DNA from 4 places in the Streptomyces sp. NBC_01003 genome. Region 1 is predicted to be linked to each of the others. Evidence: riboswitches for the same ligand, from Rfam matches in the RefSeq annotation. Region 1 holds a riboswitch; each other region holds the start of a gene.
The links. A riboswitch is a leader RNA that binds a small molecule or an ion and turns the genes downstream of it on or off. The one in region 1 is predicted to bind cyclic di-AMP.

Region 1 (2,193 bases):
GAAGGCGCTCGGCCTGCTCGCCGACGCCCTCAGGGCGCCCGCGTTCGCGGACAGCGAGATCGAACGCCTCGTGCGCAACCGCCTCGACGAGATCCCGCACGAGACGGCGAACCCGGGCCGCCGCGCCGCCAAGGAGCTCTCGAAGCAGCTCTTCCCGGCCGCCGCGCGCATGTCCCGCCCGCGCCAGGGCACCGAGGAGACCGTCGCGGCTGTCGACGCGGCGGCCGTACGTGCCTTCTACGACCGGCACGTGCGTCCCGCCACGGCCACCGCGGTCGTCGTGGGCGACCTCGCGGGCATCGACCTCGACGCCCTCCTCGCGGACACGCTGGGCGCCTGGACGGGGAACACGGCCGAGCCGCGCCCCGTACCGCCCGTGACGGCCGACGACACCGGCAGGGTCGTCATCGTCGACCGCCCGGGCGCGGTGCAGACGCAGATCCTGATCGGCCGCATCGGCGCGGACAAGCACGACCGGGTGTGGCCGGCGCAGGTGCTCGGCACGTACTGCCTGGGCGGCACCCTCACCTCCCGCCTGGACCGCGTCCTGCGCGAGGAGAAGGGGTACACCTACGGCGTGCGGTCGTTCGCCCAGGTGCTGCGCTCGGCGCCGGACGGGACGGGCGCCGCGATGCTCGCCATCAGCGGCTCCGTGGACACGCCGAACACGGGTCCGGCGCTCGACGACCTCTGGAGGGTGCTGCGCACGCTCGCGGCGGAGGGCCTCACCGACGCCGAACGGGACGTGGCTGTACAGAATTTGGTGGGCGTCGCCCCGCTCAAGTTCGAGACCGCCGCGGCCGTCGCGGGGACGCTCGCCGACCAGGTCGAGCAGCACCTGCCGGACGACTTCCAGGCGGAGGTGTACCGGCGGCTCGCCGCGACGGGCACCGTGGAGGCCACCGCGGCCGTCGTGAACGCCTTCCCGATGGACCGTCTGGTGACGGTGCTCGTCGGTGACGCCGCGCAGATCGAGGAGCCCGTCAGGGCGCTCGGTATCGGAGAGGTGACCGTCGTCACGGGCTGATCGTGACCGGTGCGCAACGAGGGGCCCCGGTGGGCGAGATGACCACCGGGGCCCTTGTTTGTCCGAATTGAACCGGTGGTTGCCTGTCTGCCCTGTGGCATGCGCTACAAAAGCCCGGTTCCGTTTGTTGATTGAAAGTTGCCCCGCTTAGCGTCGGTCCGGCTGTCCGCCAGATGTACGCCGCGCCCGTGGCACCGGACAGTCATCGCCGAGTCCCCCAAGGCGCGAGCCGGGGGAGCCGGGGACCCACCGTCCCTGGGGTGAATCGGACGCCCTTCCCTGAAGGGGGTCCGTAGGAGACCTTCCTGCTCCGAACCCGTCAGCTAACCCGGTAGGCGAGAAGGAAGGAAAGGACTCAGCCACCCCATGGCGTTCACCCGTGCCACCGGGAAGCACCGTCGCCCGAGCCGTCTCACGCGCACCACCGCGCAGGTCGCCGGCGTCGCCGCGCTCACCACGACCGGTGTCATCGGGGGCCTCGCCGCCCCCGCCCTCGCCGCCGACGCGGCTGTGGAGCAGACCGGCCTGACCAAGGCCATCTCCATCGGTGACTCCCTCGCGGAGCAGATCGACGCGCAGGCCGCCGCCCAGCAGCAGGCCGCCGACGAGGCCGCCGCGAAGAAGAAGGCGGAGGCCGAGGCCGAGAAGAAGGCCGAGGAGGACCGGCGCAAGGCCGCCGCCAAGGCCAAGGCCGAGCGCGAGGCCAAGGAGCGCGCCGCCCGTGCGGCCGAGCGCAAGCGCCTGAACGCCTTCGTCATTCCGGTCACCGGCTCGTACGTGTCCACCGCGTACAAGGCCAGCAGCGGCCTGTGGTCCTCCGGCAGCCACACCGGCATCGACTTCCACGCCGCGAGCGGCACCTCGGTCCACGCGGTGGGCGCGGGCACGGTCGTGGAGGCAGGCTGGGGCGGCGCCTACGGCAACAACATCGTCATCAAGATGAACGACGGTACGTACACGCAGTACGGCCACCTGTCGTCCATCGGTGTCTCCGTCGGCCAGACGGTCACCCCGGGGCAGCAGATAGGTCTCTCCGGAGCGACCGGCAACGTCACGGGCCCGCACCTCCACTTCGAGGCGCGCACGAGCCCCGAGTACGGCTCGGACATCGACCCCGTCGCGTACCTGCGCTCCCACGGCGTGAACGTCTGACCTTCGCCGCGTAC
Region 2 (2,193 bases), 5.2 Mb from region 1:
GTGTCCGTCCCCTCCTGTGCCCGCGTGAGTGAGCGCCGCACCAGACGCGGCAGTACGCCCCACAGGCCCGCACAGACCGCGAACGTGCCCGCCCCAGCCGCGATGCCCGCCGCCCGGCCCGCGGTGACGTCCACGACGAGCAGCACGGACCCGGTCAGGGCGAGCATCAGAACGCCCAGGCCGGCCGCGGCGAGCCGCGAGGACACCTGCACGATCTGGGGCTTGGCACCCCGCCCGAACAGCTCGCGGTGCAGCGCCGCGGGCGCCGTGAACAGCGCGGCGGCGAGCACCGCGAGCAGCAGTGTCGCGATGTACGTCGCGCGCTGCACGCCGTCCAGCGTCGGGAACCTTGGAGTGAACGCCAGCGTCAGCAGGAACGCGAAGAGGATCTGCACGCCCGTCTGGGTGACTCTCAGCTCCTGGAGCAGCTCGCCGAAGTTCCGGTCCGCGCGCTCCAGCGGCGTCTCGTGCCGGTCCTGCCCCACGCTCCTTGGACCTGAGTTGCGTGGGGCGTCCTCGTCGCCGGCCGGTCGGTCCTCGTCCATACGACCACGAGTACCCCATCGCGCGGTTCCGAGACGGCCGGGGCAGGCGCGTGCACCTGGTGACGACTGACGGGCCCCCAGGTCCCCGAGGACCCGTCAGGTGGCGCTACCGCACGCGCCCGTACCAGACGCTCTTCGTCCAGATCCGCTGGAGCCGTACCACGTCACCGGTCTTCGGCGAGTGCCAGATCTTTCCCTTCCCGGCGTAGATGCCGACGTGGTAGACGCCGCGGCCTGAATGGAAGAAGACCAGGTCACCGCGTTTGCGATGGGACGCGGAGACATGGCGGGTCTTGTTGTACTGCTGGGCGGCGGTACGGGGCAGCCTCTTGCCCACACGCTTGAACGAGTAGGCCGTCAGGCCCGAGCAGTCGAACCTGTGCGGTCCTGAGGCGCCCCACTGGTAGGGGCTTCCCTTCCTCGAGGCCGCGATCTGGAGGGCCTTCGTCGCAGGCGGCGAGGCCTCCGCTTCGGGCGTGGCTCCTGGGACCAGCAGGCTGCCGCCCGCTACGGCGAGCGTGAGGGCCGAGGCGGTGCCGGCCCGGGTCAGCAGCGACGGGACACGATTGAGCGCAGTCATGCGCAACCCTTCGTCAGCCGCCTGTGAAGGATGACCTGTCGGATTCGGGCTGGCGAAGTTGCCCGGCCGCGAAGTGCGGCTTCACCCCAAGGGCCGGCCCGGAAAACAGCTCCGGCGGCCCGTCGTGCTTGGGTCCTCCACTCCTGCCGATCCACTTCTGTCGACCTGGCATCCGTACGGCGGCAGGACTCGGCGTCCGCACGGACCGCCCCGCCGCGGCGGCGGGGGCTTGTCGTCGGAAGGGATCTTCACGCACAAACGGCGCGAACGCAGAGCCGAATCGGCGTTGTGTGAGTGTCCTCACGAGTGATCCAATCGGGTGGACAGCACACTTCTCCCCCCCGGTGCGGGGGTCCCAACGAGCCCCGCACCAGCAGCGGAAGGCGGAATTCCCGACTTCGCGTAGGCGTTCCGCGCAACTTTTCCGGTTCGCATGTGCGAGTACCGGCTACGCCGTATGTGGGTACCTCTTCTGGTCCGTTTCGACCCCGGCCCGGACGGTTCGGATCGATCGCTTCGGTCTTGAACGGGCCGTCAATTGACCGACTCCGGCGGCACTGTGACCCGTTGTGACCTCCTTTCTCCGTCCAGGACCCGCAAAGCCCGAGCCAGCGTCGTCGCGTGGAGCTCGGTCTCGCCTCGCTGATGCATGAGCGTCAGGGCGTCCCTGAGCGCCGTCGCCCCGCCGACGAGCGCTTGCGCGGCCCGCAGTCCGCCATACGTGTGGTCGCTCCTGGCCGGGTTGATCCTTCCGAGCAGGTCGACCACTTCCAGATAGCGGTCGAGGAGTTCGCACTCGGCGCGCGTCAGCGCGGGCAGCGGGGGCAGCTCGGGCGGCAGCATCGCCGGGTCACCTGGCGCCGTGGGCCGAACCGGACAGCTTGCGGTTCTCGATGACCCGGTCCACGAGCCCGTACTCCACGGCGTCCTGGGCCCGAAAGATCTTGTCCCGCTCGATGTCGGCGCCGATGCGCTCTCGGCTCTGCCCGGTGTGCCGCGCGAGCAGTTCCTCCAGCTGGGCGCGCATGCGCACCAGTTCACGGGCCTGGATCTCCAGGTCGGTCGGCT
Region 3 (2,193 bases), 2.7 Mb from region 1:
GTTCACCAGTCATCGCGGCACCACCTGCCGCAGCATTCCCCGAGCCACCGAAAGGCGCCTCCATGCTCACCGGGAACGGTCGTCACCGTCGCCCCCGCCAGGCTCCCGCGCTCATCGTCGCCGCGGGAGTGGCCGGCTCCGCCATCGCGATCCCTCTGCTCGGCGCGACCAGCGCGAGCGCCGCGTCGACGGCCACCTGGGACAAGCTCGCCGAGTGTGAGAGCGGCGGCTCCTGGAGCGCCGATCCGGGCAACGGCTACTACGGCGGGCTCCAGTTCTCCCAGGAGACCTGGGAGAACTACGGCGGCCTCGACTTCGCGCCGCGCGCCGACCAGGCCAGCCGCTCGCAGCAGATCGCCGTCGCCGAGAAGGTCCTCGCCGACCAGGGCCCGAGGGCGTGGCCGGTCTGCTCGGTCACCTCGGGACTCACGGCGGACGACGCCGCCGCCGACGTCGACCCCGGGGCGGCCCTGCCGACCCCGTCGGCCGGTGACTCCGGGAGCGACGACGCCGCGAAGGAGGACGCGAGCGGCGAGCCGTCGGACTCCGCTTCCTCGGGCGCGAAGGACGACTCCCGAGAGAAGAATCATGACAAGTCGGGTGATACCGCAGGTAACACCTCGGATGACTCCAAGGGTGACAAGTCCGAGCGGGACGGCTCGACTTCGACTCCCGCGACACCCTCGCCGGAGACCTCCGCCGACTCGGACGCGGCCACCCCGCCCGCCTCCGGCCGACACCGCGGCGACGCCGCCGCGGACGACACCGCAGACTCCTTGCGCGCCGACGACGGCTCGGGCCGCCACGCCTCACGCGGCGATGAAAGCGGACGTAAGCAGGCCAATCAGGACGAAGGCGCCTACACCGTGCGCGCCGGCGACAACCTCTGGGACATCGCCGACACCCATGACGTGGACGGCGGATGGGCCGCTCTGTATGCCGAGAACAAGAAGACGGTGGGTGCCGACCCGGACCTCATCCTTCCTGGTCAGAGTCTGGATCTTGGGCTCGAATCGGGCGAAAAGTAGCGGCAGTTCGGGCTGAATGTCCGCTTTGGTGAGAGTGAGAGATGGGTCTCAAAGGCCCTGATCGTCTTTGAAATTCAGGCGATCCACTGCTTACGGTCATCACCGCTCGCCACAGCGGGCCCCGTCGGATGTCACGCCGAATCCTGCCAATGTCCGTACGGGAACAGTCGTCGCGTAAGCGCCGTAGGCAGGAGCGGGGGACCCAAGGTAAGTGCCGGCCCCGGCCGTTGAGAGACGGCCGAACGACCGGCTTGGGGTTAAGTCGCACGCAGGACGTGCGACCGGGCACTCATCCGGCCCGAACCCGACAGCTCACCTCGTAGGCGTCGGTGAGGGGATCTCTCGATGCTGTTTTCCAGCAAGGGCAAGCACCGCCGCCCGTCCAAGGCCGTTCGCGTCGCCACGCTCGCCGGTGTCGCCGGTGCCGCTGTCGCCGTCCCGCTGATGGGTGCCACCGGCGCCTCCGCCGCCACCGCCTCCGAGTGGGACGCGGTCGCGCAGTGCGAGGCCGGCGGCAACTGGTCGATCAACACGGGCAACGGCTACTACGGCGGCCTCCAGTTCTCCTCGTCCACGTGGGCCGCGTACGGCGGCACCGCGTACGCCTCCACCGCCGACAAGGCCTCCAAGGCGCAGCAGATAGCCGTCGCCGAGAAGGTCCTGGCCAGCCAGGGCAAGGGTGCCTGGCCGAGCTGCGGCGTGGGTCTGTCCGCCGCCTCGACCGGCTCCGCCCCGGCCGCCACCCCGCAGCCGGAGCGCAAGGCCGAGCAGCCGACCACCCGCAGCCAGGAGCGCACGGCGCCTGCCGCGAAGCAGGAGTCGAAGAAGACCGTCGAGACCCCGACCGGCAAGAAGGTCAAGAAGGGTGACGGCGAGTACAAGGTGAAGGCCGGCGACACGCTCAGCACCATCGCCGAGGAGCACGGCACCAAGGGCGGCTGGGCGAAGCTCTTCAAGCTGAACAAGGACATCGTCGAGGACGCCGACCTGATCTACCCGGGCCAGCAGCTCCACCTCAAGTAGGTAATGGAGGCGGCCCCAGGCTGCTCGGGTACCGGCTTTCGGCGGACGGCCGGTACCACGCCAGGTTTCCCCCAAGGACCCCCCGCCCCGGGTGCGCATTCCCCCGTCGCGCCCGGGGCGGGGCTTTGGTGTGTGAGGGGTC
Region 4 (2,193 bases), 1.2 Mb from region 1:
GCGGAAGCGGCGGCGGTAGTGCTCGGCGACGTCCGGGAAGGCGCGCAGGAGGTGCACCGTCGTCATGATCAGGTCGTCGAAGTCCAGCGCGTTCGCCTCGCGGAGGCGGGACTGGTACATCGCGTAGGCCTGGGCGAGGGTCTTCTCGAAGCCGTCGGCGGCCTGACCTGCGAAGTCCTCCTCGTCGATCAGCTCGTTCTTCAGGTTCGAGATCTTGGCGCTGAACGACTTCGGCGGGAACTTCTTCGGGTCCAGGTCGAGGTCGCGGCAGACCAGGGCCATGAGGCGCTTGGAGTCGGCGGCGTCGTAGATCGAGAACGACGACGTGAAGCCGAGCTTCTTCGACTCGCGGCGCAGGATGCGGACGCAGGCGCTGTGGAACGTCGACACCCACATCGCGTTCGCCCGCGGGCCGACGAGGGACTCGACGCGCTCCTTCATCTCGCCCGCGGCCTTGTTCGTGAACGTGATCGCGAGGATCTGGCCGGGGTGCACACCGCGCTCGCCGAGGAGGTACGCGATGCGGTGCGTGAGCACGCGGGTCTTGCCGGAACCCGCGCCCGCCACGATGAGCAGCGGGGAGCCGCCGTGGACGACGGCCGCCTTCTGGTTCTCGTTCAGCCCGTCGAGGAGCGCCGCCGGGTCTAGCGCCGGGCGTGGGGCGCCGTCCCGGTAGTACGCGTCCCTGGCCGGGGGCACGTCGAACTTCCCGTCGAACAGGTCGTCCGGAATGTGCTCCGGAGCCGTGTCGTCCTCGGGCGGCGGCGGGGCATGCTCCTCACTGGCCTTCGAAGCCGTGAGGTCCGCCAGGAAGCTGTCGTCAAAGAGGCTGCTCATCGCTCTACGAGTCTAGGCCGCCCCACTGACACCCACGGCCGTCCCGGAAACTTCCCCCGACTTCACGGACCCGGCCACCTCTCGTAGTGCGGTAATCACCCTCAGCAAGGGTTACCGGAGGTCACAATCAAGATTGCCGAAGGTCACGAAAATGTATCGGGCATATCGAACATCAACCTTCACAGCAGCCACACGAGTTGGCTAGCGTGCTCCGCGGGCCACCCGTCCCCCCGCCGGTAACCGCGCCGCGAGCGGGTCGCCCCCGCTGAGTTCAGTACGCCGAAAGGCATGGAACCGGGGACCCACGACCTTTGGGGTGAATCGGCCGACGACCCGTCAGGGCGCGGCCGTAGGGCAGCCTTCCGAATCTCCGCCCGAACCCGACAGCTAACCCGGTAGGCGGTCATGGGAAGGAGACGCGACCCTTGGCGTCGCACCGCAAGCCACGCACCAGAACAGCCGGCCCCCGCACGGCCCCCGTCGCCGGCATCACCACGGCGGCCCTCACCTCCATCGCCCTGCTCTCGCAGACCGCGACCGCCGCCCCCTCCGCGCCGCCGAAGCCGAGCCTGGAAGAGGTCCAGAAGAAGGTCGACACCCTCTACCACCAGGCGGGCGTGGCCACGGAGAAGTACAACGCGGCCAAGGAGCGCACCACCAAGCAGCAGAAGCGCGTCGGCGAGCTGCTCGACGACGTCGCGCAGCGCACCGAGAAGCTCAACAAGGCCCGCCAGGAACTCGGCACCTTCGCCGCGGCCCAGTACCGCACGGGCGCCGTCTCCGACACCGCGACGCTGCTCCTCGCCGACGATGCGCAGGACTACTTCGACCAGGACCATCTGATGAGCCGGCTCACGAGCCGCCAGAAGAAGGCCGTCGACGACTATCAGACCGAGCAGGCCGCCACCACGAAGAAGCGCACGGAGGCGGCCAAGAGCCTGGAGACGCTGACCACTTCGCAGGCCACGCTCAAGAGCACCAAGAGGGACGTCCAGCAGAAGCTCGGTGACGCCCGCGAACTCCTTTCGAAGCTGACCGCCGAGGAGAAGGCGCGGCTCGCGGCGATCGAGAAGAGGAAGCAGGAGGCCGCCAGGAAGAAGGCGGAGGAGCTGGCGCGTCAGCAGGCCGAGGCGGAGGCCAAGCGCAAGGCGGCCGAGGAGGCGCGCCAGACGGAGAACCCGGGCACCGGCACCGGTTCGGGGACGGGTACGGGTACGGGCTCCGGGAGCACCGGCAGCGGTTACGCCACCAAGGCGGCGAAGGTCATCGCCTTCGCCGAGTCCCAGATGGGCAAGCCGTACGTGTGGGGCGCCACGGGCCCGGACTCGTACGACTGCTCGGGCCTCACGCAGGCCG

Region 2: it holds a riboswitch for cyclic di-AMP, as region 1 does, so the genes downstream of both, OG698_RS38675 (C40 family peptidase) here and OG698_RS15135 (M23 family metallopeptidase) in region 1, are expected to answer to the same signal.
Region 3: it holds a riboswitch for cyclic di-AMP, as region 1 does, so the genes downstream of both, OG698_RS27375 (transglycosylase family protein) here and OG698_RS15135 (M23 family metallopeptidase) in region 1, are expected to answer to the same signal.
Region 4: it holds a riboswitch for cyclic di-AMP, as region 1 does, so the genes downstream of both, OG698_RS20555 (NlpC/P60 family protein) here and OG698_RS15135 (M23 family metallopeptidase) in region 1, are expected to answer to the same signal.

Annotation. Positions count from the first base shown of each region.
Region 1 is NZ_CP108707.1:3,295,631-3,297,823, reverse strand. It holds gene OG698_RS15140 (M16 family metallopeptidase) at 1-1,027, shown strand, start outside; cyclic di-AMP (ydaO/yuaA leader) riboswitch at 1,224-1,380, shown strand; gene OG698_RS15135 (M23 family metallopeptidase) at 1,394-2,179, shown strand.
Region 2 is NZ_CP108707.1:8,461,311-8,463,503, forward strand. It holds gene OG698_RS38670 (DUF6328 family protein) at 1-545, opposite strand, end outside; gene OG698_RS38675 (C40 family peptidase) at 652-1,125, opposite strand; cyclic di-AMP (ydaO/yuaA leader) riboswitch at 1,129-1,330, opposite strand; gene OG698_RS38680 (hypothetical protein) at 1,660-1,968, opposite strand; gene OG698_RS38685 (ATP-dependent Clp protease proteolytic subunit) at 1,976-2,193, opposite strand, start outside.
Region 3 is NZ_CP108707.1:5,975,506-5,977,698, forward strand. It holds gene OG698_RS27370 (transglycosylase family protein) at 63-1,028, shown strand; cyclic di-AMP (ydaO/yuaA leader) riboswitch at 1,153-1,369, shown strand; gene OG698_RS27375 (transglycosylase family protein) at 1,374-2,051, shown strand.
Region 4 is NZ_CP108707.1:4,521,795-4,523,987, forward strand. It holds gene pcrA (DNA helicase PcrA) at 1-837, opposite strand, end outside; cyclic di-AMP (ydaO/yuaA leader) riboswitch at 1,105-1,254, shown strand; gene OG698_RS20555 (NlpC/P60 family protein) at 1,263-2,193, shown strand, end outside.